DNA from 3 places in the Streptomyces sp. NPDC021096 genome. Region 1 is predicted to be linked to each of the others. Evidence: riboswitches for the same ligand, from Rfam matches in the RefSeq annotation. Region 1 holds a riboswitch; each other region holds the start of a gene.
The links. A riboswitch is a leader RNA that binds a small molecule or an ion and turns the genes downstream of it on or off. The one in region 1 is predicted to bind cyclic di-AMP.
Positions count from the first base shown of each region.

Region 2: it holds a riboswitch for cyclic di-AMP, as region 1 does, so the genes downstream of both, AB0G59_RS24255 (C40 family peptidase) here and AB0G59_RS06955 (transglycosylase family protein) in region 1, are expected to answer to the same signal.
Region 3: it holds a riboswitch for cyclic di-AMP, as region 1 does, so the genes downstream of both, AB0G59_RS20055 (peptidoglycan DD-metalloendopeptidase family protein) here and AB0G59_RS06955 (transglycosylase family protein) in region 1, are expected to answer to the same signal.

Region 1 is NZ_JBFADG010000003.1:114,335-123,960, reverse strand. Features, by position in the region: gene AB0G59_RS06980 (SurA N-terminal domain-containing protein) at 1-361, shown strand, start outside; gene AB0G59_RS06975 (nucleoside triphosphate pyrophosphohydrolase) at 395-1,384, shown strand; gene AB0G59_RS06970 (DUF6479 family protein) at 1,449-1,883, shown strand; gene AB0G59_RS06965 (cytochrome P450) at 1,929-3,176, shown strand; gene AB0G59_RS06960 (transglycosylase family protein) at 3,342-4,307, shown strand; cyclic di-AMP (ydaO/yuaA leader) riboswitch at 4,602-4,751, shown strand; gene AB0G59_RS06955 (transglycosylase family protein) at 4,756-5,514, shown strand; gene eno (phosphopyruvate hydratase) at 5,741-7,021, shown strand; gene AB0G59_RS06945 (septum formation initiator family protein) at 7,113-7,583, shown strand; gene AB0G59_RS06940 (DUF501 domain-containing protein) at 7,629-8,168, shown strand; gene AB0G59_RS06935 (Ppx/GppA phosphatase family protein) at 8,165-9,136, shown strand; gene AB0G59_RS06930 (protein-L-isoaspartate(D-aspartate) O-methyltransferase) at 9,211-9,626, opposite strand, start outside.
Region 2 is NZ_JBFADG010000024.1:37,798-47,423, reverse strand. Features, by position in the region: gene pelF (GT4 family glycosyltransferase PelF) at 1-1,366, shown strand, start outside; gene AB0G59_RS24285 (hypothetical protein) at 1,363-2,814, shown strand; gene AB0G59_RS24280 (SDR family NAD(P)-dependent oxidoreductase) at 2,898-3,899, shown strand; gene AB0G59_RS24275 (sugar phosphate nucleotidyltransferase) at 3,959-4,672, shown strand; gene AB0G59_RS24270 (NAD-dependent epimerase/dehydratase family protein) at 4,682-5,599, shown strand; gene AB0G59_RS24265 (spherulation-specific family 4 protein) at 5,596-6,276, shown strand; gene AB0G59_RS24260 (endo alpha-1,4 polygalactosaminidase) at 6,243-7,130, shown strand; cyclic di-AMP (ydaO/yuaA leader) riboswitch at 7,376-7,529, shown strand; gene AB0G59_RS24255 (C40 family peptidase) at 7,533-8,006, shown strand; gene AB0G59_RS24250 (carboxylesterase family protein) at 8,090-9,595, shown strand; gene AB0G59_RS24245 (YchJ family protein) at 9,614-9,626, opposite strand, start outside.
Region 3 is NZ_JBFADG010000015.1:99,496-109,121, forward strand. Features, by position in the region: gene AB0G59_RS20030 (SDR family oxidoreductase) at 1-243, opposite strand, end outside; gene AB0G59_RS20035 (DUF6227 family protein) at 423-1,259, shown strand; gene AB0G59_RS20040 (cold-shock protein) at 1,471-1,674, shown strand; gene AB0G59_RS20045 (DEAD/DEAH box helicase) at 1,873-3,531, shown strand; gene AB0G59_RS20050 (PP2C family protein-serine/threonine phosphatase) at 3,717-4,937, shown strand; cyclic di-AMP (ydaO/yuaA leader) riboswitch at 5,077-5,213, shown strand; gene AB0G59_RS20055 (peptidoglycan DD-metalloendopeptidase family protein) at 5,225-6,439, shown strand; gene AB0G59_RS20060 (MFS transporter) at 6,573-8,051, shown strand; gene AB0G59_RS20065 (aldo/keto reductase) at 8,081-9,025, shown strand; gene AB0G59_RS20070 (hypothetical protein) at 9,078-9,392, opposite strand; gene AB0G59_RS20075 (methyltransferase) at 9,623-9,626, shown strand, end outside.

The DNA.
Region 1 (9,626 bases):
CATCGAGCAGGCCGGCCGGGACAACGGCGTGGAGGTCACCCGCCGGGAGCTGCAGGAGCGGCGCGGGCAGGTCGAGCGGGTGCTCGGCGGTGCCGACGCCGTCGAGGAGCGTTTCCTGGCGGCCGGCATCGCGCCGGGCCAGATCGACCGGGAGCTGTCGGTCGGCCTGGTCCGCTCCAAGCTGGAGGACAAGCTCGGCAAGGCCCGCACGGGCGAGGTGCTGATGAAGACCTCCGACTCCCTGCGCGTGGACGTCAATCCCCGCTACGGCACGTGGGACGCCAAGCGCGGTACGGCCCGGGCCGCGCTGGAGCCGTGGCTGCGGCCGGCCGCGGCGCCCGGCGCCGAACAGCCGGCGTGAGCCGGGCGCGTCCGGTCGCCTAGGCTCGGTCGCGTGAACGACCGCGTGAACGACTCCTTTGGCCGCATCGTCCTGCTCACCACCAGCCACCGGGTCGCCCCCGGCCTGCTGTCCTGGCCCGCGTGGCAGACGCTGCGCGGCGCCGGGCGGGTGCTGTGCGCGGACGCCGGCCATCCGCAGCTGCCGTATCTGCGGGAGGCGGGCGTGGAGGTCGAGCACGCCTCGCCGACCGCCCGCGAGCTCGTCGACTACTGCGCGGACGGGCGGCGCACCGCGGTGGTGATCACCTCCGCGGAGGGGGAGTCGGCCCTCACCGACGGCCTGGCCCGGCTGGCGGGCTCCGGCCGCGAGTCGATGCCCGCGCTGGAGCTGCTGCCCGGCTCCTACGACCTGCCCGGCGCCCGGCTGCTGGACGTGGTGCAGGTCATGGACCGGATCCGGCTGGCCTGCCCGTGGAGCGGCATCCGCACCCACCAGGACCTGGCGAAGTACGGCCTGGAGGAGACGTACGAGCTGTTGGAGGCCATCGAGACCGGTGACCGGGAGGCTTTGCGCGAGGAGCTCGGCGACGTCCTGCTGCAGGTCGTCTTCCACGCCCGGATCGCGCAGGACGACGCGGACGAGCCGTTCTCCGTCGACGATGTGGCGGGCACCATCGTCGACAAGCTCATCCACCGCCACCCGCACGTCTTCGGCGAGGAGAGCGCGCGGACGCCGGAGGACGTCAGGGAGCACTGGCTGCGCACCAAGGCCGCCGAGAAGGGCCGCGACTCCGTCACCGAGGGCGTCCCGCTGGGGCAGCCGGCCCTCGCGCTCGCCGCGAAGCTCGCCTCCCGGGCCCGTACCGAGGGCCTGGACGTGGCCCTGCCGGTGGGGGAGGGCGTCGGCTACGAGCTGCTGGCCCTGGCCGTGCGGGCCGAGGCGGCCGGCACCGAGCCGGAGACGGCGCTGCGGGCGGCCGCCCGCACCTACCGGGACGCGATCCTCGCCGCGGAGAGGGCGCGGGGGGAGCAAGGGGAGTAAGGGGCCGCCACCCGTTCGGCCCACGCGCGGTCTTGACACGGCGCGCGGCGGGTACCCGACATCCATGCGCACTGAGCACATGGACCTCGCACTGCCGCACTGGGTCGGCGGCATCGCCCCCTTCATCGTGGGGCTGTGCGTCTGCGCCCTGCTGATCCTGGCCTTCGTGTACGGGCAGCGCTGGCGCGACAGGGAGCCGCCGCCCCCGGCCCAGCCGCAGCGCCGCCAGGGCTCCTGGCAGACGCGGCAGGAGCACGACCGGGGTCCGGCCTCGCCCGACCATGGCCCCGGGCACAACGACGACGAGGAGAGCTCGGTCGGCTACGTCGTCGAGCACCGGGAGTCGGACCAGCTGCAGACCGAGGCCAACGGCGAGCGTGTGCTGCCGCACGAGATCAACAACCCCGGCAGCCACCCCGAGGAGCGCTCGGAGGACCGCAAGAAGTGGGACCCGGGCAGCAGCGGGGCCTTCGGCAGCGGCGGCGGCGGGCACCACTAGCGGGGCCGCGGGTAGCGTCGGGGCGTGCACGACACGAACGACCGTATGCCCACGCCCCCCGCCCCGCCGCTGTTCACCTGGGAATTCGCGGCCGACCCCTACCCGGCGTACGCCTGGCTGCGCGAGCACGCCCCCGTGCACCGCACCGCCCTGCCCAGCGGTGTCGAGGCCTGGCTGGTCACCCGGTACGCCGACGCCCGGCAGGCGCTCGCCGACCAGCGGCTGTCGAAGAACCCCGTGCACCACTCCGAGAGCGCCCACGGCAAGGGCAAGGTCGGCATCCCCGGCGAGCGCAGCGCCAATTTGATGACGCATCTGCTCAACATCGATCCGCCGGACCACACCCGGCTGCGCCGACTGGTCTCCAAGGCGTTCACCCCGCGCCGGGTCGCGGAGTTCGCGCCCCGCGTGCAGGAGCTGACGGATCAGCTCATCGACGCCTTCGCGGAGAGAGGGGAGGCGGACCTCATCCACGAGTTCGCCTTCCCCCTCCCCATCTATGCCATCTGCGACCTGCTCGGGGTGCCGCGCGAGGACCAGGACGACTTCCGGGACTGGGCGGGAATGATGATCCGCCACGGCGGCGGGCCGCGCGGCGGAGTGGCCCGCTCGGTGAAGAAGATGCGGGGCTATCTCACGGAGCTGATCCACCGTAAGCGGGAGGATCTCGGCGAAGACCTCATCTCCGGACTGATCAGGGCGAGTGACCACGGTGAGCACCTCACCGAGGACGAGGCCGCGGCCATGGCCTTCATTCTGCTTTTTGCTGGTTTTGAAACAACTGTGAACCTGATCGGTAACGGAACCTACGCCCTTCTGCGCAATCCCGGGCAGCGCGAGCGCCTCCAGCGCGCCCTGCGCGAGGGCGACGAGAGCCTGCTGGCCACCGGCGTGGAGGAACTGCTGCGCTACGACGGTCCCGTGGAGCTGGCGACCTGGCGGTTCGCCACGCAGGACCTGCCCCTGGGCGGGCAGCGCATCGCCGAGGGCGACCCCGTGCTCGTCGTCCTCGCCGCCGCGGACCGCGACCCCGAGCGGTTCGCCGACCCCGACACCCTTGACCTGGCCCGGCGCGACAACCAGCACCTGGGCTACGGACACGGCATCCACTACTGCCTGGGGGCGCCCCTGGCGCGCCTGGAGGGGCAGGTGGCGCTGGCGACGCTGCTGCGCCGGATGCCCGATCTGCGCCTGGGTGCGGAGCCGGAGGATCTGCGCTGGCGCGGGGGTCTGATCATGCGTGGATTGCGCACTTTGCCCGTCGAGTTCACCCCGGCGCCGCCCGCCGACTGACGCCCTATCAGGCGACGTGACCTTCGCGTGACCTCGGATACACCGGCTTGTGACGACCCGGACCCGTCGCTATGTTCGACGACCACATCAGCCGCCACACGAGAGGGCCACCCCATGCGCTTCGGGAACGGAAGACATCGCCGCCCCCGTCAGATACCCGCCATCGTGCTCGCGGCGGGGGTGACGGGGGCGGGCATCGCGATGCCGCTGATGGCGGCGACCGCGGCGACGGCCGCGGACACGGGCACCTGGGACAAGGTCGCCCAATGCGAGAGCGGCAAGCTGTGGAGCGCCAACACCGGCAACGGATTCTTCGGCGGCCTGCAGCTCACCCAGCAGATGTGGGAGCAGAACGGCGGCATCTCCTACGCGCCGCGCCCGGACCTGGCCAGCAGGTCGCAGCAGATAGCCGTCGCCGAACGGATCCTGGCCGCCGAGGGCCCGGACGCCTGGCGCAGTTGCGCCGTCAAGTCGGGTCTGTCGAAGGACGCTCCGGCGCCCGAGGTGAACCCCGGCCGCATCATCGAGACCCCCGAGCCCGAGGCCACCGGCAAGCCGGCGCCCGAGCGCTCCGCTCCCGCCACGCCGGAGCACAAGACCCCCGCCGACCGCGCGCCCGGCACCAACGAGCCCGCGCCCGACGCGTCCAAGACGCCCGGCAAGCCCACTCCGTCGGACCCCGCCGCGAGCCCGTCCGCGGACCCCTCCACACCTGCGGGCCAGACCCCCGGACAGCCGGACGGCAAGCACCGCAAGGACCCCTCGGCCGAACCCTCCACCGGTCCGGCCGCCCCCTCCGCCACACCCTCGGGCACGCCCACCGACGCCGCGCCCACCGCCCCGCGCACGCCGGGCGACGACGCGAGTGCGGAGCCGGGTACGGGCAAGCACCGCAGCGAGCCGCCGCGTTCGGGCGAGCCGCAGCGCCCCTCGCGCGACGGCGGTGACGCCCGGACGGGCGTACCGGGTGCGACGGACTACACCGTGCAGCCCGGTGACAACCTGTCAGCCATCGCACAGGACCACTCGGTCAACGGTGGTTGGCAGACGATCTATCAGAAGAACGAAAAAGTTGTCGGAACCGATCCGGATCTCATCAAGCCTGGTCAGCGGCTCGATATCCGTCCGTAGCCGGGGGGTTCGGGGCGAATGTCCGTTCCAGTCGAAAGTGAGACATGGGTCTCGTTGGCTTTGGGCTGGACGGAGCTCGTCCGTTCTTCTCAAACCCCCTCTCACCTGCGGAAACAGGAGGTTCCTGTGGGTAACTTCCAGCAACTGTGGCTGAAAAGTGGGGTTTGAACCCGTCGGCCCGCTGTGTTTAACGTCGTCACCGCTCGCCACCGCGAGCACCACGGTCGCTACGCCGAATCCTGCCGGCGGCCGGGGGAGTCGTCGCGCAAGCGCCGTTGGCAGGAGCGGGGGAACCAAGGTAAGGCGCCGGACCGGTCCGACGGCCTCACGGCCGGGGGAGCGGGACGGCTTGGGGTGAAGCCCGGAGCGCAGCCGCGCACCGGGCCGGGCAAACTCACAGCCCGAACCCGACAGCTCACCTCGTAGGCGTCGGTGAGGAAACCGACTTATGTCCAAGGGCAAGCACCGTCGTCCGTCCAAGGCCGTCCGCATCGTCACGCTCGCCGGCGTCGCCGGCGTCGCAGTGGCCGCCCCGCTGATGGTCGCGACCTCCGCCAACGCCGCCTCCGTTTCGACCTGGGACAAGGTCGCCCAGTGCGAGTCCAGCGGCAACTGGGCCATCAACACCGGCAACGGCTACTACGGCGGCCTGCAGTTCTCGCAGTCCTCCTGGAAGGCCGCCGGCGGCACCCAGTACGCCGCGCGCGCCGACCTGGCCACCAAGGCCCAGCAGATCGCCACCGCCGAGCGTCTCCTCGCCATGCAGGGCCCGGGTGCCTGGGGCTGCGCCGGCGCCGGCGGCCTGACCGCCGGTGGCGCGAAGGCCGACGTCGACACCTCCGGCTCCGGCTCCGTGGTGAAGAAGAAGTCCACGAAGTCCTCCTCCTCCGCCGCGGGCGAGACCTCCACCAAGAGCCGCGCCGACCGCGCCGAGCGCCCCTCCGCGCCCAAGCACGCCAAGCCGCAGGCGGAGACCGCCGAGGAGGCCCCGGCCGCCCCGAAGCAGACCGCGCCGAAGCACGCCGCCCCCGCCAAGCCGGTCAAGCAGGGTGACGGCGAGTACGAGGTCAAGGAAGGCGACACCCTCGGCTCCATCGCCGACGCCAAGAAGGTCGACGGCGGCTGGCAGAAGCTCTACGACCGCAACAAGGACATCATCGACAACGCGGACCTGATCTTCCCGGGTCAGAAGCTGCATCTCAGCTGATCACCGGCTGAGCGCCGCGCTCATCCGCGGGACCGCCCCGCTCCGATGCGACTTCCCCCCGAGCCGCATCGGAGCGGGGCTCCGCCGTTTTCCCCGCCCATTCATCCGGTGATCTCGGCTTTTGTGCCATTTTTCGGTCCGGTGGCAGGTCCAAGGGCCGGTGCAGCCTCCGGGGCCCGTTAGGCTCGTGCTGCAGAACTCCAGACACATCACGAAGGAGACCCTCGTGCCGTCCATCGACGTCGTCGTAGCTCGCGAGATCCTCGACTCGCGAGGCAACCCCACGGTCGAGGTCGAGGTCGGCCTCGACGACGGCTCCACGGGCCGTGCCGCCGTGCCGTCCGGCGCCTCCACCGGTGCCTTCGAGGCCATCGAGCTGCGCGACGGTGACCCGAACCGCTACCTGGGCAAGGGCGTCGAGAAGGCGGTTCTCGCCGTCATCGAGCAGATCGGCCCGGAGCTCGTCGGCTACGACGCCACCGAGCAGCGCCTGATCGACCAGGCGATGTTCGACCTGGACGCCACCGACAACAAGGGCTCGCTCGGCGCCAACGCCATCCTGGGCGTCTCCCTGGCCGTCGCGCACGCCGCCTCCGAGGCGTCCGACCTGCCGCTGTTCCGCTACCTCGGCGGCCCGAACGCGCACCTGCTGCCCGTTCCGATGATGAACATCCTCAACGGCGGCTCGCACGCCGACTCCAACGTGGACATCCAGGAGTTCATGATCGCGCCGATCGGCGCGGAGTCCTTCTCCGAGGCCCTGCGCTGGGGCACCGAGGTCTACCACACCCTCAAGAAGGTGCTGAAGGGCCGCGGCCTGTCCACCGGCCTCGGCGACGAGGGCGGCTTCGCCCCGAACCTCGGCTCCAACCGCGAGGCCCTCGACCTCATCCTCGAGGCCATCAAGGAGGCCGGCTACACCCCCGGCCAGGACATCGCGCTGGCGCTCGACGTCGCCGCCTCCGAGTTCTACAAGGACGGCGTCTACACCTTCGAGGGCAAGGACCGCTCCGCCGCCGAGATGACGGAGTACTACGCCGAGCTCGTCGAGGCGTACCCGCTGGTCTCCATCGAGGACCCGCTGTTCGAGGACGACTGGGCCGGCTGGAACACCATCACCGAGAAGCTCGGCGACAAGGTCCAGCTCGTCGGTGACGACCTGTTCGTCACCAACCCCGAGCGCCTGGCCCGCGGCATCGAGGAGAACTCCGCGAACGCCCTGCTGGTCAAGGTCAACCAGATCGGCTCGCTGACCGAGACCCTGGACGCCGTCGAGCTGGCCCAGCGCAACGGCTTCAAGTGCATGATGTCCCACCGCTCCGGCGAGACCGAGGACGTCACCATCGCCGACCTGGCCGTCGCCACCAACTGCGGCCAGATCAAGACCGGCGCCCCGGCCCGCTCCGAGCGCGTCGCCAAGTACAACCAGCTGCTGCGCATCGAGGAGATCCTCGACGACGCCGCGGTGTACGCCGGCCGCAGCGCGTTCCCGCGCTTCAAGGGCTGACCTTCTCGCCAGTCTCCGTACGTCCCCGGCCGCGGTCCCGTACCGTGTCCGGGGACGTACGTTCGTGGCGGACTCTTCCAGGGGAGGCGACGTGGGCGCGGACCGGTTCTCCACCGCGACCAGGCTCAAGGCGCTGGGCACGGCCCTCGTGCAGGGGCCGACCGCGGCCCGGATCTACCGCGCCGGGCCCCCGCGGCGCAGCCGGCTCACCGGCCGGGCGGCGCTGCTCGCCCTCGTCGTCTGCTCCCTCGTCGTCGCCCTCGCCTACCCCATGCGCCAGTGGGTCACCCAGCGTTCGGACATCGCCGAGCAGCGGCACCGCACCGAGCAGGCGCGGGAGCAGGTCAAGCGGCTGCGCGACGAGAAGGCCCGGCTCGAGGACCCGGCGTACGTGGAGCAGCAGGCGCGCGAGCACCTGCACTTCGTACGGCCCGGCGAGACCGGCTACACCGTGGCGGACGGCAGCGGCGGCACCCGCCAGCGCCGCAACGAAGGCGCCGCCGACCGCCCCTGGTACAGCAACCTCTTCGACGGCGTGGACACCTCCGACGGCCACCGCTGACCCTGCACATTCTTTCGACAAGACCGAGCGAGCACGAGCGAGCACATGGACACCCCTCCTCCGAAGACCGAGCCCACCGAGCCGACCGACGCCGACATCGCCGCGTTCAAGGAGCAGCTGGGGCGCCCGCCGCGCGGGCTGCGCGCCATCGCGCACCGCTGCCCCTGCGGTCAGCCCGACGTCGTCGAGACGGCCCCCCGGCTGCCGGACGGCACGCCGTTCCCGACGACGTACTACCTGACCTGCCCGCGTGCCGCCTCCGCGATCGGCACCCTCGAGGGCTCGGGCCTGATGAAGGAGATGCAGGACCGGCTGGCGACCGACCCGGAGCTGGCCGCCGCCTACCGGGCCGCGCACGAGGACTACCTCGCGCGCCGCGACGCGATCGAGGTGCTGGAGGGCTTCCCGAGCGCCGGCGGCATGCCGGACCGGGTCAAGTGCCTGCACGTGCTGGTCGGGCACTCGCTGGTGGCCGGCCCCGGCGTGAACCCCTTCGGTGACGAGGCGCTGGCGCTGCTGCCGGAGTGGTGGGCCAAGGGCCCGTGCGTGAGCCCGTGCGGCGAGTCGGGCGAGGGGTGCGCATGACGCGCGTCGCCGCCATCGACTGCGGGACGAACTCGATCCGGCTGCTCGTCGCGGACGCCGACCCCGCCACCGGTGAACTCAAGGAGCTCGACCGGCGGATGACGATCGTCCGGCTCGGCCAGGGCGTGGACCGCACGGGCCGCCTGGCGCCGGAGGCGCTGGAGCGCACGTTCGCCGCGTGCTGCGAGTACGCCGAGGTCATCGAGGCGCACGGCGCCCAGCGGGTGCGCTTCGTGGCCACGTCCGCCTCGCGGGACGCGGAGAACCGCGAGGACTTCGTGCGCGGCGTCGTGGAGATCCTGGGCGTGGAGCCCGAGGTGATCAGCGGTGACCAGGAGGCGGAGTTCTCCTTCACCGGCGCCACCAGGGAGCTCGCCGGGCGCGCCGACCTGGCCACCCCGTTCCTGGTCGTGGACATCGGCGGCGGCTCGACCGAGTTCGTGGTCGGCGAGGAGCACGTGCGGGCCGCGCGCAGCGTGGACGTGGGCTGCGTACGGATGACGGAACGTCATCTGGTCGTGGACGGCGAGGTCACCGACCCGCCCTCGGCCGCCCAGATCGAGGCGATACGGGCCGACGTCGAGGCGGCGCTGGACCTCGCAGAGCAGAGCGTGCCGCTGACCGAGGCCCGTACGCTCGTCGGCCTGGCCGGCTCGGTCACCACGGTCGCCGCGATCGCGCTGGGGCTGCGGGAGTACGACTCCGCCGCCATCCACCACTCGCGCGTCTCCCTGGAGCGGGTCCGGGAGATCACCCACGAGCTGATCGGCTCCACCCACGAGCAGCGGGCGGCGATCTCCGTGATGCACCCGGGCCGCGTCGATGTCATCGCCGCGGGGGCGCTCGTGCTGCTGTGCGTGATGGAGCGGACCGGCGCCCACGAGGTCGTCGTCAGCGAGCACGACATCCTGGACGGCATCGCTTTCAAAACAGCAGAACAGGCCGAGGCCGAGAAAAAGCGGCCCTGACCTGCGCTGATTCGTAGGCCGTAAACGTGAATGGCCCCGGCCCGCTGTACGCGGACCGGGGCCACCTCGTTGCTTCACACCGGCCAGGAGTCGCCCGGCATGTCGAGCCACGCCTCTTGCCCGTCCGGCGTCACGGTGAGCCCGAACCGGTCATGCGTCGGCTTGCCCTCCTTCTGCCACCACCGAAAGGCCGCTTCCACCTCGTCCCACAGCCGGCGCGGGCCCGCCTGCCAAACGCGGGCTTCTTCCCCTTCGCGGAACATCACGCAGGCCCAGGAGCGGTCACCCAGCCCGTAGAACCACACGGGGCGCGCGCCGTCGCGTGCGTCGGCCACAGCCTGAACGCAGTTCCGCACCCGGAGGCCCAGAGCGAAGGGGAGGGCGGTGTACCGCCCGGTGACGAACTCGGACTCGGTAATAGCCGTGGTGGAGGTGTCCGCATCGTCGAACGTGCCCGCCGGAACGTACTCCGCGTGCGGTCGCCGGGGCG
Region 2 (9,626 bases), on a different contig from region 1:
CACCGGCACCGGCCGCGAACCGCTCGCCTGGCAGCCGCCCGGCCACGTCCGGGCCGTCGCCACCCTTCCGCTGTGGGGGCCGCCCCCGCCCGGCCGCGCACCCCGCGGCCGCGCGCTGAAACGCTTCCTCACCTGCTACGAACAGTTCCTGCTGGCCCTCCTGGACCCCGCGCAGGAACAGCACTTCGCCCGCAGCCTGTACCGGCTGGCCGACCACGCGAGTGACGGCACCCTCTTCGCGGCCCTGCGCGGTGAGCAGGCGGCCCGCCTGCTCACCCGCGTCTGGAACCGCCCCCACCTCGCCACCGCCGCCGCCCGCCCCACGCTCCACGACGCGCTGGCCGCCACCGACCTGCTGGAGCACGCCCTGCGCCCGCTCGCCGCCCGGCCCCCCGACCGGGGGATCACCCACGCGGTGAGCGGGGGCCTGGCCACCCTGCCCGGACTGGTCGCCCACCACCGCCACGGCACCCCGTTCCTGCTCACTGAGCACGGCGTCTACCTGCGCGAGCGCTACCTGGGATTCCGCACCGAGCCCTACCGCTGGCCGGTCAAGGCCCTGATGCTGGGCCTGTTCCGGATGCTCGCCCGGGAGAGCTACCGGTGCGCCGCCCTCGTCACCCCCGGCAACCGCTACAACCGGCGCTGGGAAGAGCACGGCGGCACCCCGCCCGAGCGCATCCGCACCGTCTACAACGGCGTCGACCCGGCCGCGTTCCCGCCCGCCGGACCGGAACCGCACACCCCCACCCTGAGCTGGGCCGGGCGGGTCGACCCCATCAAGGGCCTGGAGACCCTCATCCGCGCCTTCGCGCTCGTACGGGCCGAGCTGCCCGACGCGCGGCTGCGCCTGTTCGGCGGCACCCCGCGCGGCGGCGAGGGCTACCGCACCGCCTGCGAAGCGCTGGCCGCCGAGCTCGGCGCGGCCGACGCCGTCACCTTCGAAGGACGCGTCGAGGACATTCGCGACGCCTACGCCGCCGGCAACGTGGTGATGCTCTCCAGCATCAGCGAAGGCTTCCCCTTCACCCTCATCGAAGCCATGTCGTGCGGCCGGGCCACCGTCTCCACGGATGTGGGCGGCGTCCGCGAGGCGGTGGGCGACAGCGGACTGGTCGTACCGCCGCGCGACCCGAAGAGTATGGCCAGCGCGGCACTGCGGCTGCTGCGCGATGCGGCACTGCGCGCCCGCATGGGCGAGGCCGCCCGGCTGCGCGTCATCGAACAGTTCACGCTCCGGCAGACCATCAACGCCTTCCGCGACATCTACCACGACCTCTCCGGCCTGCGGCAGAACCTTCCGGAGACCCTTCACATCCCCGAGACCGTGCCCGTCATGGCCCTGGCCGCCGGCGGTGCCCGATGAGCGGACTGCTGCGGCTCGTGCCCGAGGAGCCCGAACCCGCCCACGACCTCGCGGTCGCCGCACCGCGCACCCGCTCCCGCCCCCGGTGGGCCGCGGACCCGGTCGACGAACTCGCCGAGGAACTGGGCGGGGTGTGCGCCGCGGCCGTCCACCCGGACGAGATAGCCGCCGTCCTGGAGGCCGACGGGCTGACGGGCGAGCAGATCGCCGAGCGTTACGGGCGCCACGACGCCTTCGAGCTGGCGGCCGAGCTCTACGCCCGGGTGCCCCGCAGCCACCCCGAGCCGGAACCCCGGCCCGACCCCTGGCGCGTCGCACCCGGCCCGTTCCTCCTGCGCTCCCTGGTGTTCACCCTGCCCGGCTTCGGCTACGCCCTCGGCTCGCCCCTGACGGGCGGGACACGGGAGAGCCTCGGGCTGCCCGCCGGCACCGGGGCGCTGGTGGCCTCCGCGCTCGTGGCCTGGGCCTTCAACCAGGCCCTCGCCCACCGCGCGTACACCCGGCTCGCGGCCGGCGGGCGCGCGGCGGCGGGCCGCTGCCTGGCGACGGGCGCCCCGCTCGGCGCCCTGCTCGCCACCGGCGCCGCACTGGCCCTGCCCGCACCCGCGGGGGCGCTCGCCTTCGCGGCCGGCCAGGCCCTCTATCTGGCGGCGGCCACCGTCCTGCTGGTCCTCGGCCGGGAACGGCTCCTGCTGCTCGCCCTGCTCCCCACCGCCACCGGGGGAGCGGTCGTCCTGTTCACCCAGCCGCCGCCCGTGGTGGGCGTCGCCCTGCTGCTCGCCTCGGTCGGGGGCGCCCTGTTCGCGGCCGGACATGAGATCACCCGCACCCGGCGCGAGGAGGACGCGCCGGCCGGGCCGCCGGCACCCTCCCCGCTCGCCTCGGTCCCCTTCGGACTGTTCGGCCTCGGCTGCGGAGCGCTGACCGCCCTCGCCACCCTCGGCGACACGGTCCTCCACCACGAGAGCGGCGCGAGCGGCCCCGCCGTCCTCGCCCTCACCCTCAGCATGGGCGCCGCCGAATGGCTGCTCTACCGCTGCCGGGGCCTGGCCCTCGCGGCGCTGACCGCCGCCACGACCACCACCGGACTGCTGCTCGGAGCCGTCCGGGTCCTCACCCTCTGCGCCGGCGGCTACCTCGCCGCCCTGACCGCCCTCACCCTCGCCGTCGGCGCCCTGTGGCCCGGCGCCGCCCCGCCCGACGCCGTGCACCTGGCCGCGCTGCTCGCGCTCGGAGCGGTGCTCTGGTCCGGGCTGCTGCTCCAGGCCTACGGCACCGCCTGGATCCCCGCCCTGCTCTGCCTGGGCGCCGCCGGAACCGAGACCGCCGCCCTCGCGCTGCGGATCTGGGCCCCGGCAACCGGTCAGCTCGTGATCTGTTCCGGTGCGGCGGCCGCCCTGCTGGCCGTCGCCACCGCCCTGCTCGGGCGGATCACCACGCACCGCTGACCGGCGCCGGCCGGGTTCCGGCCGGCACCACGTTCCGCCGCACCACGTCCCCGGCACCACCGTCCCTCATGGAGGAGACCCGCATGTCCGCACCGGCAACCGTCGCCGTCACCGGCGCCGAAGGCTTCATCGGCTCGCACCTCGTCCAGGCGCTCGTCGCCGACGGCCACCGCGTCCGCGCGATGGTGCAGTACAACTCCTTCTCGTCCTTCGGCTGGCTCGAGGACCTGCCCGCCGACGTGCTGGACCACGTCGAGGTGGTCCTCGGCGACGTCCGCGACCCCGGCTCCGTCACGGGCCTGGTCAAGGGCGCCGAGACCGTCTACCACCTGGCCGCGCTCATCGCCATCCCGTACTCCTACCGGGCCCCGCACAGCTACGTCGAGACCAACGTCACCGGCACCCTCAACGTCCTCGAGGCCGTACGCCACCTCGACGTCCCGCGCCTGGTCCACACCTCCACCAGCGAGACCTACGGCACCGCGCAGACCGTGCCCATCACCGAGGACCACCCCATCAACACCCAGTCCCCGTACGCCGCGTCCAAGGCGGGCGGCGACCGGCTCGCCGACAGCTACCACGCCAGCTTCGGCCTTCCCGTGGTCACCCTGCGCCCCTTCAACACCTTCGGCCCGCGCCAGTCCATGCGGGCCGTCATCCCCACCGTCATCGGCCAGGTCGCCGCCGGGGAACGCACCATCACCCTCGGCGACCTGCGCCCCACCCGTGACTTCAGCTATGTGGCGGACACCGTCGCCGCCTTCCGCGCCGTCGCCGCCGCGCCCGCCGCCGCCGTCCTCGGCCGCACCTTCAACTCCGGCACCGGCGAGGAGATATCCATCGGCGACCTGGTGACCCTCATCGGCAAGCTCATGGACACCGACCTCGACGTCCGCGAGGACCCGGCCCGCGTGCGGCCCGCCGCCTCCGAAGTGATGCGGCTGGTCTGCGACTCCTCCCGGCTGCGGGCCGCCACCGGCTGGAGCCCCGCCCACACCCTCGAAGAAGGCCTGCGCGAAGCCATCGCCTTCTTCCGCGACCCGGTCAACCTCGGCCGGTACAAGACCGGCCTCTACAACGTCTGACGCCCGCCCCGCGCACGGCCCGACGAGAGACCACCCATCGCGAGAGAGGAACGGCACCCATGCACGTAGTGATCCTGGCCGGAGGCAAGGGCGTCCGGCTGCGCCCGTACACCACCGCACTGCCCAAGCCCCTGGTGCCCATCGGCGACCAGCACGCCATCCTCGAGATCGTCATGCGCCAGCTGGCCGGCGCCGGATTCACCAGCTGCACCCTGGCCATCGGCCACCTCGGCCACATCATCCGGGCCTATGTGGGCGACGGCTCCCAGTGGGGCATCCACGTCGACTACACCTCCGAGGAGAGCCCGCTGGGCACCATGGGACCGCTGCTCACCATGACCGACCGGCTGCCCGAGCACTTCCTGGTCATGAACGGCGACATCCTCACCGACCTCGACTTCGGCGACGTCCTGCGCGACCACGTCGCCTCCCGGGCGCCGCTGACCATCGCCACCTACGCCCGCAAGGTCAACATCGACTTCGGCGTCCTGACCACCGACTCCGGCCGCGTCGTCGGCTTCGCCGAGAAGCCCAGCATGGACTACCGCGTCTCCATGGGCGTCTACGGAGTCTCCCGCTCCGCCCTCGCCCGCTACACCCCCGGCCTGCCGCTGGGCTTCGACGAACTGGTCCTGGACCTGCTCGGCGACGGCACCCCGCCCAACGCCTACGCCTTCGACGGCTACTGGCTCGACATCGGCCGCCCCGACGACTACGACCGGGCCAACGCCGAGTTCTCCGTCCACCGAGACCTGCTGATGAAGGGAGCGTGACGGCGCGTCATGCGCATTCTCGTCCTGGGCGCCACCGGCTTCCTGGGCCGGCACGCCGCCGAACGCCTGCGCGCCCTCCCGGGCGCGCGGGTGCTCGACGGCGGCCGGGCCCCCGGCTCCGCCCTGCCCGTCGACCTGGCCGGGGCGGACCCCGGCCACCTCGCGGCCGTGCTGCGCGAGGCCGCCCCCGACGCCGTCGTCAACTGCGCCGGCGCGGTCGGCGGCAGCGCGCTCGCGCTGACCGCCGTCAACGCCCGTGGCCCCGCCGCCCTGTGCGAAGCCCTGCACGCGGCCGCCCCCGACGCACGCCTGGTCCACCTGGGCTCGGCCGCGGAGTACGGCCCGTCCGACGGCCACCGGCCCGTCGCCGAGGCCGACCCGGCCCGCCCGCTCGGCCTCTACGGCGCGAGCAAGCTCGCCGGCACCCTCGCCGTCACCGGCTCCGGCCTCGACGCCGTCGTCCTGCGGGTGTTCAACCCCGTCGGCCCCGGCGCCCCCGCCGCCTCCCTGCCCGGCCGGCTCGCCCAGGAGCTGCACCGGGCCGGGCCCGACGACCGGGTACGCACCGGAGACCTCTCCGCCTACCGCGACTTCGTCGACGCGCGGGACGTGGCCGACGCCGTCGTACGCGCCGTGACGGCCCCCCGGCCGCTGCCCGGCGTCCTGAACGTCGCCGGCGGCACCGCCCGGCCCGTGCGGGACGTCGCCGAGGGGCTGCTGCGGGCCGCCGGCTTCGCCGGGGCGGCGGCGGACCGGATCGACGAGGGCGGCGACGGCTCGCCGCGCTCGGCCGCCGTGCCCTGGCAGCAGGCGGACATCACGGCCGCCGCCCGCGCCCTGGAGTGGGTGCCGCGCCACCGGCTGGAGGACTCCCTGGCCGACCTGTGGGCCGAGACCCGCGGCCGGCCCGCGGAGCCGGTGCGATGACACGCCCCGCACCGCCGGACGACGGACAGCGCCTGCTCGTACCGCTGTACGCGCACCCGGCCGCGCACCCACGGGAATGGGCCGCGCTGACGGCGGCCGCCCCCGGCCTGCACGCGGTCGTGCTCAACGTCGCCGACGGCCCCGGCAGCCGCCCCGACCCGCACTTCAGGGCCGCCGCCGGGCGGCTGCGCGGCGCGGGCGTGCGGCTGCTGGGCTACGTCGACACCGCCTACGGCCGGCGCCCGCCCCGCGCGGTGGTCGCCGACGTCCGCCGGCACCGCAGGTGGTACGACGTGGACGGGGTCTTCTTCGACCAGGCGGCCGAGGGCGCCGCACTGCTGCCGCGCTACCGGTGGCTGGTCATGACCGCCCGGGTGCTGGGCGCGCGCACCGCCGTCCTGAACCCGGGCACCCACCCCGACCCCGGCTACGCCTCCTTCGCCGACGTCCTCGTCACCTTCGAAGGCGCCTGGGAGGACTACCGGCGTGCCGGGGTGCCCGACTGGACGGCCGACCATCCGCCCGGGCGCTTCTGCCACCTCGTCTACGGCGTGCCCGAGGGAGCGCAGGCGCAGGTGGCCCGCACCGCGGGGGCGCGGGGCGCCGGCGTGCACTGCGCGGTGCCGGGGACCGGGGCCAACCCGTGGTGCAGCGCGCCGCTGCCGGTGGCCCGGTGACCGGCCGGCGCGCCCGCGCGGGCCTCTTCGGTGTCCTCCTGCTCGTCCTCGCGGCCTGTTCGAGCCCGTCGGAGGAGGGGGCGGAGCCGGGCGGGGAGAGCCCGGTGGACCGGATGACGGCGGCGCCGGACGGCAGCCCGCCGCCGGCCTCCCGGCGCTGGCAGCCGCGGCCGGGCACCCGCTGGCAGTGGCAGCTCGGCGGACAGGTCGACACCTCCGTGGACGTCCCCGTCTACGACATCGACGGTTTCGAGAACTCCGCCGAAACGGTGGCGCGATTGCACGCCCGGGGCCGCAAAGTGATCTGTTACATCAACGCCGGGGCCTGGGAGGACTTCCGGCCGGATCACGCGCGTTTTCCCAAAGCCCTGCTCGGCAGGAACAACAAGGGCTGGGACGGTGAGAAATGGCTGGACATCCGCCGTCTCGACGACTTGCGGCCCCTCATGGCCGCCCGCATCGACATGTGCCGGCAAAAGGGTTTCGACGCGGTGGAACCCGATCTGACCGAGGGGTTTCGCAATCGCACCGGATTCCCGCTCTCGGCCGCGGATCAGCTGGCGTTCAACCGGATGCTGGTGAAGCTGGCTCATGAGCGCGGGCTGGCCATCGGTTTGAAGAACGATCTCGAGCAGATCCCCGAGCTGGTACGGGACTTCGATTTCGCGGTCAACGAACAGTGCGCGCAGTACGGGGAGTGCGAGAAGCTCACGCCGTTCGTGAAGCAGAACAAAGCGGTCTTCCATGTCGAATACGACCTGTCGACGGGGGAGTTCTGCGGCACCGCGAAGCGGCTGGGGCTGAGCTCGATGAAGAAGAAGCTCGAGCTGGACGCCTGGCGGCAGCCGTGCTGACCGAGCAGTGCGGAGCCTGGGCTTCCGTGCTTCAAGTGCCCCTCGGGACACGGGTTTAGGCGCAGACGGCGGGTGGTGGAGGGGGCGCGGTTCCGCGTGTGACCCCGAAGTGAAGAAGTTCACAGATGACCGTTTCGGCGCCGAATTTGAGCGATTGATGGTGCAGGATCTTTCACCGAACACAAGATCCCGTCACCGAGGCGGGCGACCCGGGCGGACGCCGAGTCCTGCCGCCGCACCGGGTGCGGAATCGAATGATGAATCGGCAGGAGCGGGAGACCCAAGCGGTAACGGACCATGAAAGCGGTGGTCCTTGGGGTGAAGCCACATGCGTGGCCGGGCAACTTCGCAGCCCGAACCCGACAGGTCATCTTTCGTAGGCGGATGCCGAAGGGCTTTGGCATGTCTGCGTTTCCTCGCATACCTGCACTCGCTTCCCGGGCCGGCACCGCGTCGGCCCTCACCGCCGCCACGCTCGCGGCATCGGTGCTCATCCCCGGCCTCGCCACCGGCGCCCAGGCGGCGACCCCGGGCGAGCAGGCACTGAAGGTCGCGGCCTCCAAGAAGGGCTCGCCCTACCAGTACGGCGCCACGGGACCGAACCGGTTCGACTGCTCGGGCCTGACGCTCTACTCGTTCAAGAAGGTCGGCAAGAACCTCCCGCGCACCGCCCAGAGCCAGTACAACTCCACCCGGCACCTGTCCAGCGGCTCGCGTCAGGTCGGTGACCTCGTCTTCTTCCACTCCGGCAGCAACGTCTACCACGTGGGGATCTACGCGGGTAGCAACAAGATCTGGCACTCTCCCAAGCCCGGCGGCTCCGTCCGGCTGGAGAAGATCTGGACCAACAGCGTCTGGTACGGCCGCGTGAAGTAGCCGCTCAGCGTCGGCCCCCTTGTCCCGGGACGCCGGACGGGCCCAGAATCCAGCCCGTCCGGCGGTTTCGGGAAGGGGCGCGGATGGCCAGCGGCAGCGGCGTGGAGACGCACACGGTCCAGGGCGCGGTCCGGGGACGGACCGAGGAGCAACTCGCGGTCTTCCGCGGCATCCCCTACGCCCGGCCACCGGTGGGCGAGCTGCGCTTCGCCGCACCCCAGCCGCCCCCGGCCTGGGACGGGGTCAGGGAGGCCGTGGAGTTCGGGCCGCCGCCCCCGCAGTCCGGGCCCTTCCGTGCCCCCGGAGACATACCGGGCACCGACTGGCTCACCCTGAACGTCTGGACCCCGGACCCCGGCGGATCCGGGCTGCCGGTCCTGGTGTGGATCCCGGGCGGCGGCTACGTCTCCGGCGCCACGAACGACCCCCTGTACGACGCCGCGCACATAGCCCGGCACGGCCTGGTCGTGGTCACCGTCAACTACCGGGTGGGCGCCGAGGGCCTCGCCCAGCTCGCCGGCGCCCCCGCCAACCGCGCCCTGCTCGACCAGATCGCGGCCCTGGAATGGGTGCGGCAGAACATCGCCCGCTTCGGCGGCAACCCGGACCGGGTCACCCTCTGCGGACAGTCCGCCGGAGCGGGCTCCATCGCCACCCTGCTGGCGGCACCCCTGACCGCCGGCCTCTTCCGACGGGCCATCACCCAGTCCGTACCGGGCCTCTACGTCACCCCCGCCCTCGCGAAGGACGTCGCACAGACCTTCGCCGCCCGGCTCGGCGCCGCCCCCACCGCCGCCTCCCTCGCGGCGATCGCGCCGCAGCGCCTGGCCGAGGAGGTGGACGTACTGATGGCGGGCCTGCCCGCCCACGTGGACCGCTGGGGCCGGCTGGCCCGCTCGGGCGTCCCCTTCTGCCCCGTCGTGGACGGCGACCTGGTGCCGGACGTGCCCTGGCGGAGCCTGCGCGACGGCCGCGCGAGCGAGGTCGGCCTGCTGACCGGTCACACCCGCGACGAGTTCCGGCCGTTCCTGGTGCTGTCCGGCGGCCTGGAGAAGATCACCGAGGAGGACGCCACGACGGCGCTGCGGACCTTCGCCCCCGCACCCGACGGCGAGCGCGCCTACCGCGCCGCCCACCCGGGCGCCTCCGCTGCCGCTCTCTTCGACCTCGTCCACGCCGACGCGCTCTTCCGCGTCCCCTCCCTGCACCTGGCGGACGCCCACTCCGCCGGCGGCGGCACGGCCCACCTCTACGAACTGTGCTGGCCCGCGCCCGCGCTGGGCGGCGCGCTGGGCGCGGCCCACGGTCTCGACGCCCAGCTGCTCTTCGGCAACTACTCCGCCCCCGCCGCCCGGCTGCTGTTCGGCGAGGACCCGCCGCCCGCGGAGGCCCTCGCGCTCGCCGAGGACATCCGCCGCTCGTGGGCGTCGTTCGCCGCCCACGGCGACCCCGGCTGGCCGGCCTACCGGGTCACCGACGGGCGGCTCACCCGGCTCCTGGACGCCGAGGTGAGCACGGCCCCCTATCCCCATGACGCGTCCCGGCGGATCTGGGAAGGACACGGCGTCGAACCCTTCGACCTCCCCTGACCCGGAACGCGGACGCGGTCAGCCGACCGCG
Region 3 (9,626 bases), on a different contig from region 1:
GTTGTTGACGAGCAGGTCCGTGGGCCCGTACTCCGCCTCGGCCCCGGCCACCGCCGCCGCGAAGGCGGCGCGGTCGGTGACGTCGACGGCCCGCGCCATGGCCCCGGGCAGCCCCAGGGCCTCCAGCCGGTCCGTGCGCCGCCCCAGCAGGAGCAGGGGATGACCGTCCTCGGCGAACAGCCGGGCGCACGCGGCGCCGAAACCGGAGCCGGCGCCCGTGATGACGACGAGTCCAAGGGTCATGCCCAGCACGCTAGGCGGGCGCGGGGCCGTGCGCCCGGCGGGCAGGCGTTCGGGGGACCGGCCGGGCGGAGCCCCCGGCCCTGCCGCCAGTTGGTGAAAACCCCGCCCCCCTCCCGTGTTCGCGCCGCTACGGTAAGTGGCGCGGGGTGGGTGCGGCGAAGGTCGGGAGGTCGACGGGCATGGCGAAGACGCGAGCGGGCGGGGGCGAGGGCGAGAGCAGGGGCTGCGGCGAGCCGGGCGGCCCGGCCGGCCGCGAACCGACGCCCGCCGAGCAGGTGGAGGAGCTGCTGAAGCGGGCCCAGAACGGCTTCGAGATCGGCGAGCCGGTCCTGGAGCGGCTGCGCACCGCGCTGATGCACCAGGCCGAGCTCCGCTCGTACCGTCAGCGCAACGACGAGCCGCGCCCCCTGCGCTGCAACACCTACCGGCACATCTTCCTGCTCGCGGACGGCAGCAGCCTGCTGCTGTACGAGCTGGAGCACGACACGGGCGTGCGGGAGGGGTTCCTGTACGAGCTGTACGTGCACGAGAGCGCGCTCGACGCCGCCGAGCGCCGGGTGCACGACCGCATCGGCGGCGGGGGCATCGGCCCCGGCAGCGAGGACGAGGAGCTGCCCGCCTGGCTGGCGGAGGAGCTGCTGCTGGCCATGGGGCCGACGCGGCCCCGGCGGGAGTACGTCGCCGAGGCCTCGCCCGATCACGCCCGCCGGCTGCTGCGGCGCGCGGAGAACGCCGACGGGCCGGGGGAGGTGGTGCGGGAGCTGCTCCAGGGGGCGCTCGGCCACCACATCGCGCTGATCACCAAGCCGAGGCGCCGCAGCGCCGGGCGGGACGCCACCTGGTGCCGGTTCTACGAGCACGCCTTCCTGCTGGAGGGCGGGGGCGAGGTCAGCCTCTGGGAGCTCGAGCACAACATGACGGCCGACGGCCGGCTCGTCTGCGAGGTCTACCTCGACGAGGCGGAGGCGGAAGTGGCGGCGGACCGGCACGCCCGGGCCCAGGGGGTGGAGTTATAGCGCGGCCGGGGCGGGTGGGGGGAGTGGTGTGCGGAGGGGCGTTTGCCCAGCTCAGCAGGGCTCTGTCGGTCTGTGCTACACTAGTTCGAGTTGCAGTTGTGGTACCCATGAACTCGTGTGCGCCTGACGGTTATGTAGCCGAAGGCGCATTTTTGTTTTCGCCGGTCTTGTTTCCGGCCTTGGGGCCCATCCCATCGCTAAGGAGACAAAAATGGCGACCGGTACCGTGAAGTGGTTCAACTCCGAAAAGGGCTTCGGCTTCATCGAGCAGGACGGCGGCGGCCCCGACGTCTTCGCCCACTACTCGAACATCGCCTCGAGCGGCTTCCGTGAGCTCCTCGAGGGCCAGAAGGTGTCGTTCGACGTCACGCAGGGCCAGAAGGGCCTGCAGGCGGAGAACATCGTCACCATCTGACGACCGACGATCAGGAGCCTTACGAACGACCAGGAGTCTTCCGGACGTTCAGAAGCTCGCTGAACCTCGCGATGGGGCCCGCACCACTGGGTGCGGGCCCCATTGTCGCGCTCGTCACAACAGGCCGAAGGCGCCACTCGGCGCCCGCCAGAATGGCCACACAGGGGGCTTGGCACCCCATTGAGGGAAGGTCCCCGCATGACTCGCTCCGCCGCACGCACCGATCGCCCCGATCGGCCCGCCCGTCCTGCCCGCTCCGCTCGCACCTCGGGTCCGGCCCGCTCCTCGCGACCGCGCCGCTCCGACGAGTCCCAGCCGGCCGCGCGCCGGCGCCCCGCCGCACCGCAGGGTGACTTCGAGATGCCGGTCAGCACGACGCCGGCCCTCCCGCCCGTCGACACCTTCGCCGAGCTGGACATGCCCTCCGGCCTGCTGGCGACCCTGACCCGCGAGGGCGTCACCGAGCCCTTCCCGATCCAGTCCGCGACGCTCCCCAACTCGCTGGCCGGCCGTGACGTCCTCGGCCGCGGCCGCACGGGCTCCGGCAAGACCCTCGCCTTCGGCCTCGCGCTCCTCGCCCGCACCGCCGGCCGGCGCGCCGAGGGCAAGCGCCCGCTGGCGCTCGTCCTCGTCCCCACCCGCGAGCTGGCGCAGCAGGTCACCGACTCGCTCAGCCCGTACGCGACCGCCGTCAACCTCCGGGTGGCCACGGTCGTCGGCGGCATGTCCATCGGGCGCCAGGCCCAGACCCTCGCGCGCGGCGCCGAGGTGCTCGTCGCGACGCCGGGCCGGCTCGCGGACCTCATCCAGCGCGGCGACTGCAAGCTCGGCGACGTGGCGATCACCGTCCTCGACGAGGCCGACCAGATGGCCGACATGGGCTTCCTGCCGCAGGTCACCAAGCTGCTCGACCAGGTGCGCCCGGACGGTCAGCGGATGCTGTTCTCCGCGACCCTCGACCGCAACGTCGACCGGCTCGTCCGCCGCTTCCTCTCCGACCCGGTGACGCACTCCGTCGACGCGTCGGTGGGCGCGGTCGCGACGATGGACCACCACCTGCTGCACGTCACCGACCAGGACAAGAAGGACGCCGTCACGCGCGTCGCAGCCCGCGCCGGTCGCGTGATCATGTTCGTGGACACCAAGCGCGGCGCCGACCGCCTGGTGAAGAAGCTGCTGTCCGAGGGCGTGCGCGCCGCGGCCCTGCACGGCGGCAAGAGCCAGCCGCAGCGCAACCGGGTCCTGGACCAGTTCCGCACCGACCAGGTCACCGCCCTGATCGCGACGAACGTCGCGGCGCGCGGCATCCACATCGAGGGCCTCGACCTCGTCGTGAACATCGACCCGCCGGTCGACCACAAGGACTACCTCCACCGCGGCGGCCGCACCGCCCGCGCGGGCGAGTCCGGCACGGTCGTCACGTTCGTGCTGCCCGAGCAGCGGCGCGAGATGAGCCGCATGATGACCACGGCGCAGATCACCCCGAACGTCATGAAGACCTACCCGACCGACCCGGAGCTCGCCCGCATCACCGGTGCGCGCGAGCCCAGCGGCGTCCCGGTCGTCATCGCGGCCCCGGCCCCGGCCCAGCCGCAGGGCGCCGGCAAGTCCTCCTCCCGCTCGCGCGGTTCCTCTTCCGGCAGCCGCGGCGGCCGCGGCCGTACCCGTACGGACGCCGCCGGCGCTCCCGCCTCGGGCGGCAGCGGCAACGGCGGCGGGCGCCCCTTCCGCGGCTTCGGCGGCAACGGCGGCGGCGAGGGTGCGCGCCGCTCGGGCGGCACCCGCCCGGGCAACGCCGTCGGCCGTTCGCGCCGCGGTGGCGCCGGTGGCGGCGGTCGCCGCTCGGCCGCGTCCTGACGCGCCGATCCCGTCCGGCTCCGCGCTGACGTCCTGATGTCCCGATGAGGCGGGGCCCGGTCTTCCGGGCCCCGCCTCACCGTTTCCCCGTCCCCGTCCGGCGCAACACCGCTCGCGAAGGCCCGCGCGCTGCGCAAGGGTGGAACGCGATGCCCAGGGACGGCGGCCGGTCAGGAGAACGCACGGTGGGGATGCCAGAGGGGCTCGAACCCCAGTCGGAGCCACCATTCGCGCACGGCCACCGGACGGGCCCGCACCTCACCGGCCGGCTGTCCGTGGCGCGCCCGCTGCCCGCGCTGCTGATCGTCTCCGGCGTCGTCTTCGACGTCCTGACGCCCTCGCACTACTCCTCCGCCCCCTTCTTCGCCTGCTCACCCCTCATCGCGGCAGCCCTGCTGTCCCACGGCGCGACGCTCGCCACCGCCGTCACGGCCCTGACCGCCATGACCACCCTCACGATCATCCGCCGGGTGCCCCACACGGGCGCCGCCGTCACCGAGATCGCCACCGTGCTGGCCGTCGCCGCCCTCGCCCTCGGCATCAACCGCGTCGTCCGCCGCGGCGACCGGAAGCTGGCCTCCGTCCGGTGCATCGCGGAGGCCGCCCAGCGCGCCGTACTGCCCGTACCACCCGCCCGCATCGGCGGACTGCGCGTGGCCGCGCGCTACCTGGCGGCCGAGGCCGACGCCCGGATCGGCGGCGACCTGTTCGCCGTGCAGGAGACCCCGTACGGCGTGCGCGCCATCGTGGGGGACGTACGCGGCAAGGGGCTCGGCGCGGTGGAGGCGGTCGCCGTCGTGGTCGGCGCGTTCCGGGAGGCGGCGGAGCAGGAGCGCACGCTGGAGGGGCTCGCGGTGCGACTGGAGCGCGCCTTGCAGAGAGAGGGCGCCCGGCGCGCGAACCTCGATCAGAGCGAGGGCTTCACCACCGCCGTACTCGCCGAGGTCCCGCCCGGCACCACCGCGCTGCGCCTGGTCAACCGCGGCCATCCGCCCCCGCTCCTGCTCCACGCCGACGGCACGGTCGGCGAGGCGTACCCCGGCGCGCCGGCGCTGCCGCTCGGCATGGGGGAGCTGGGGGAATGGCCCGACCGCGTGGAGGAGTGGGAGTTCCCGGCGGGGTCCACGTTGCTGCTCTTTACGGACGGGGTCACCGAGGCGCGGGATGCCGAGGGCAACTTCTACGACCCGCTGCAGCGCCTCAGCGGCAAGCAGTTCAGGAACCCGGAAGCGCTGCTGGACGCCCTGACGGCGGACGTCGCCCGGCACGCCGGCGGCCCGGCCGACGACGACATGGCCCTGCTCGCCATCCGGCGCGGCGACGGCCGCCACCGCCCCGCCGTCATCACCCACGCGCTCACCCAGACCACCACCCGTACCGTCCGCATGCGAACCGATAACAACTGACGAACGGTCAGCTGGTGCGCATCGCAAAATCCGCCCAAGAGGCGTGCCATTTCATGCTTTCGGCTTGGAATCCGGTGGCGGTGTCTATTAACGTTCGATAACGCAGCGCGGTCGTTGCAGCCGTCGCAAGAGGCGGCGCCGCGCGCCTTCGCCGAATCCCGTGGGCGGAACCGGGGAACCATCAACTCTGGGGTGAATCGGACCGCGCGCCGGCCCGTAGGAGACCTTCCTGCTCCGAACCCGTCAGCTAACCCGGTAGGCGAGAGGAAGGAAAGGAGTGCGCCTCCGTGGCGTCCAACAGGCCTGCTCTCGACGACAGTTCGTACGGTTCTTCGAACAGCGCTCCGGGTGGGGCCTCGGGTGAGGCGTCGGCCGGCCCCGACTTCGCCGATGACGGCTCCGCTTTCGCTCATGACGGTGGTCACGGCCCCGACGGCGAGGAGACCTGGGGCGAGTGGAACCCGGCCGAGGGTTCCGCGACGGGGCCCGTCCGCGGCAGACACCGCGTCGTCAAGCAGCGCGGCGGCACGATGGCCCGCAGCGGCGCGGTGCTGGGCGTCGGCGTCATCGCGGCGGTCGGCGCGGGCGGCATGGCGAGCGCGCAGGACCGTCCGCCGACGCCGATATCCGTGCCCGACCTGGCGCAGAAGCTTCCGGGCGTCGGCTCCCTCATAGCCGGCGGCGAGGAGAAGCAGGCCCCCGGCGCCGAAGCGGGGGCCGGACCGGTCGACGGGGCCCCAGCCGTCGCGTCGGCCATGCACAGCGCCGCCGACGCCGGCGAGGCACTGCGCGCCCGCATCCTCCAGCAGGCCGAGCGCCAGCAGGACGCCGCCGACGAAGCCGCGCGGGAGAGCGAGGCGCGCACCGCGGCGGAAGAGAAGCGCAAGGCCGCGGCGGAGCAGGCCCAGGCACACGAGGCGCGCGAAGCGCAGGAGGCCCAGGAGGCACGGGCGGCGGCGCAGGCCGCCGAGGCGGAGGCGCACGGGGCCGGCCGGGCCGCGGCGGCCGGCGCTGCCGAGCGGACCGGGGCGGGCGAGGCCGAACGGCCCGCGGCCCCCGCGAAGCGCACCCCGGCCCCTGCCGGAAAGCACGGTTCCGCCGCCACCGGCTCGTACACCCTGCCCGTGGGCTCGTACACCCTCACCGCCGGCTTCGGCCAGGCCGGCAACATGTGGTCCGCCAACCACACCGGCGAGGACTTCGCCGCCCCGACCGGCACCCCGGTCAAGGCGGTCAGCGGCGGCACGGTCACACAGGCCGGGTGGGCCGGCGCGTACGGCTACCGCATCGTGCTGACGCTCGGCGACGGTACCGAGATCTGGTACTGCCACCTGTCGTCGATGGTGGTCACGTCCGGGAAGGTCGGTACGGGCACGGTCATCGCCCGCGTCGGCGCGACCGGCAACGTCACCGGCCCCCATCTGCACCTGGAGGTGCGGCCCGGCGGCGGTGCGCCGGTGGACCCGCTGTCGTGGCTGCGCGCCAGGGGGCTGCAGCCCTAGTCGCCGAGGGAGGCCGAGGGAGGCCGAGGGAGAGGCCGACGGGCACCGCAACCCCAGAGAGGCAGCCGGGTTACAGGAGCCACAGATGTGATTTGCCGGGAATGTTCTGCGTGCGATCGGGAAATCAGCACATGTGACGACGACCCCGACGATCACCACGTCCGTGCCTTCCCGCCTGGACCGGCTGCCCTGGTCCCGGTGGCACTGGACCGTGGTGATCGGCCTCGGGACCGTATGGATCCTGGACGGCCTGGAGGTGACGGTCGTCGGGAACATCGCCGGCCGCCTCTCCGAACAGGGCAGCGGCCTGTCGATCACCTCGGGCGGGGTGACGGGCCTGGCGGCCGCCCTCTATGTCGCGGGAGCCTGCTCCGGCGCACTGTTCTTCGGCCGGCTGACCGATCTCTTCGGCCGCAAAAGACTCTTCATGGTCACGCTCGCGGTCTATCTGACCGCGACCGCGCTGACCGCGCTGTCGTACCACTCCTGGTGGTTCTTCCTCTTCCGCTTCCTGACGGGCTTCGGCATCGGCGGCGAGTACGCGGCCATCAACTCCGCCATCGACGAGCTGATCCCCGCCGTCTACCGGGGCCGCGTCGACCTCATCATCAACGGCAGCTTCTGGCTCGGCGCGATCGCCGGCTCCCTGCTGTCGATACTCATGCTCGACACCAGCATCTTCGCCAAGGACGTCGGCTGGCGGCTGACCTTCGGGCTCGGCGTCATCCTGGGCCTGGTGATCCTGCTCGTACGACGCCATGTGCCGGAAAGTCCACGCTGGCTGTTCATCCATGGCAGAGCCGAAGAGGCCGAAGCCCTGGTCACGACGATCGAAAAGCGCATCGAGGCGGAGAAGGGCCGCCCGCTGCCGCCCGCCAAAGGCAGGCTCGTCATCCGGCAGCGGGAGAGCTTCGGCTTCCGCGACATCGCCCGCACCGTCTTCTCCGACTACCGCAGCAGGGCCGCCCTCGGGCTCGCCCTCTTCATCGGCCAGGCCTTCCTCTACAACGCGATCACCTTCGGCTTCGGCGCCATCCTCACGCGGTTCTTCGGCGTCTCCACCTCGCACACCGGCTACTTCTTCGCCGTCATAGCGGTCGGCAACTTCCTCGGTCCGCTGTTCCTCGGCAGGCTCTTCGACACCGTCGGCCGGCGCATCATGATCTCCTCGACGTACCTGCTGGCCGGCGTGCTGCTCTTCGGCACCGCCTGGCTCTTCGGCGCCGGGCATCTGAACGCCGTGACGCTCACCGCCTGTTGGGCTGTCGTCCTCTTCTTCGCCTCGGCGGGCGCGAGCAGCGCGTACCTCACCGTGTCCGAGATCTTCCCGATGGAGACCCGGGCCATGGCCATCGCCTTCTTCTACGCGGTGGGCACGGCGGCGGGCGGCATCAGCGGCCCGCTGCTCTTCTCCGCACTGACACAGAGCGGCGTCGTCGGCGACACCGTGCTGGCCTTCGACATCGGCGCGGCCCTGATGTGCATGGGCGGCGTGGTCGCCGCGTTCCTGGCCGTACGGGCGGAAGGCCGCTCCCTCGAGGACATCGCCGCCCCCCTGTCCGTCCACTCCCCGGAGCCCCTGCCGTCACCGGCGCCCGCGCCGGCGGAATAACCGTTCCGCCAAGGGCGTTGGCATACCGCATGGCTGACAATCACCGGAAGATCGGCACGCTCTCCGTCCACCCGCTGTCCCTCGGCGGCAACGTCTTCGGCTGGACGGCCGACGAGAAGCAGTCCTTCGCCGTCCTCGACGCCTACGCGGAGGCGGGCGGCAATTTCATCGACACCGCGGACGTCTACTCGGCCTGGGCGCCGGGCAACGAGGGCGGCGAGTCCGAGACCGTCATCGGCAACTGGCTCGCCGCGCGCGGCAACCGCGACGACATCGTCGTCGCCACCAAGGTCGGGAACGGCATGCCCGTACACCGCGGCCTGGCGGCGGACGCCATCAAGACGGGCGTCGAGGAGTCGCTGCGCCGCCTCCGTACGGATTACATCGACCTCTACTACACGCATGTCGACGACACGTCCCAGCCGGTCGAGGACATCATCGCGACGCTGGACGGGCTGGTGAAGGAGGGCAAGGTCCGCGAGATCGCCGCCTCCAACATCTCCGCGGACCGGCTGCGGCGGTCCCTGGAGTTCTCGGACCGCTCCGGCCTCGCGAAGTACGTGGCGATCCAGCCCCACTACAACCTGGTCTCCCGCGACACCTACGAGGGCGAACTGGCGGACGTGGCCGCCGCGCACGGCCTGGCCGCGGTCCCGTACTTCGCCCTGGCCTCTGGCTTCCTCACAGGAAAGTACCGTCCGGGCACGACGGTCGACAGCGCCCGGTCGGAGGGCGCGGCCGGGCACCTGGAGTCGGAGCGGGGCCTGAAGGTCCTCGCCGCCCTGGACGAGGTGGCCGCGGCCCACGACGCCGAGCCCGCCACGGTGGCCCTGGCCTGGCTCGCGGCCCGGCCGACGGTGGCGACGCCGCTGGCGAGCGCCCGTACGGTGGAGCAGCTTCGGCCGCTGCTGGCGTTCGTGGACCTGGAGCTGACGGAGGCGGAGCTGGGGCGCTTGACGGAGGCGTCGGCGTAGAGGGCGAAGGGGCCAGGGAGACGTCTCCTCGGCCCCTGCTTCCCCCGATCGGTCAGCCCTCGCGCCGCTCCACGGCCCAGGAGGCGAGCGCGACGGCCCCGGCGACGGCGAAGACCGAGGGCCAGGCGCCGATCTTCTTCGCCAGCGGGTGGGAGCCGGCGAACGCGGCGACGTACAGCCCGCTGAGCGCGGCGGCCGCACCGGCGCCGGCCTTCTGGTGCCACTCCTTGGCGGCCACGGCTCCGGCCGCCGCGAGCGCCACCCCACCGAGCGGCCGCTTCTTGGTCCACCGGGCCACGCCGTACCCGCCGACGAGCCCGCCGGCCGCCACGAGGGACGCCGGAATCCGTGCTCCTGCTGTCGCCATTACCGGGACCTCCGCATCAAGAGACGATCTGCCTCAAGCAGGCTAACTCCGGCTGCCCGGAGGGCCGGACGCACCCTGGGACGACACCCCGGCGACTGCCATGCTGGGCGCGATGCCCCTATCGCGCGGAGGTGGTTCAAGTGAACGACGCCGGTGAGCCCGACGAGAGCTACGAGAGCGGCGGCTCCAATGAGAGTGGCGAGGCCGAGGGGCGGCGGAGCGCCGCCCTCCTGA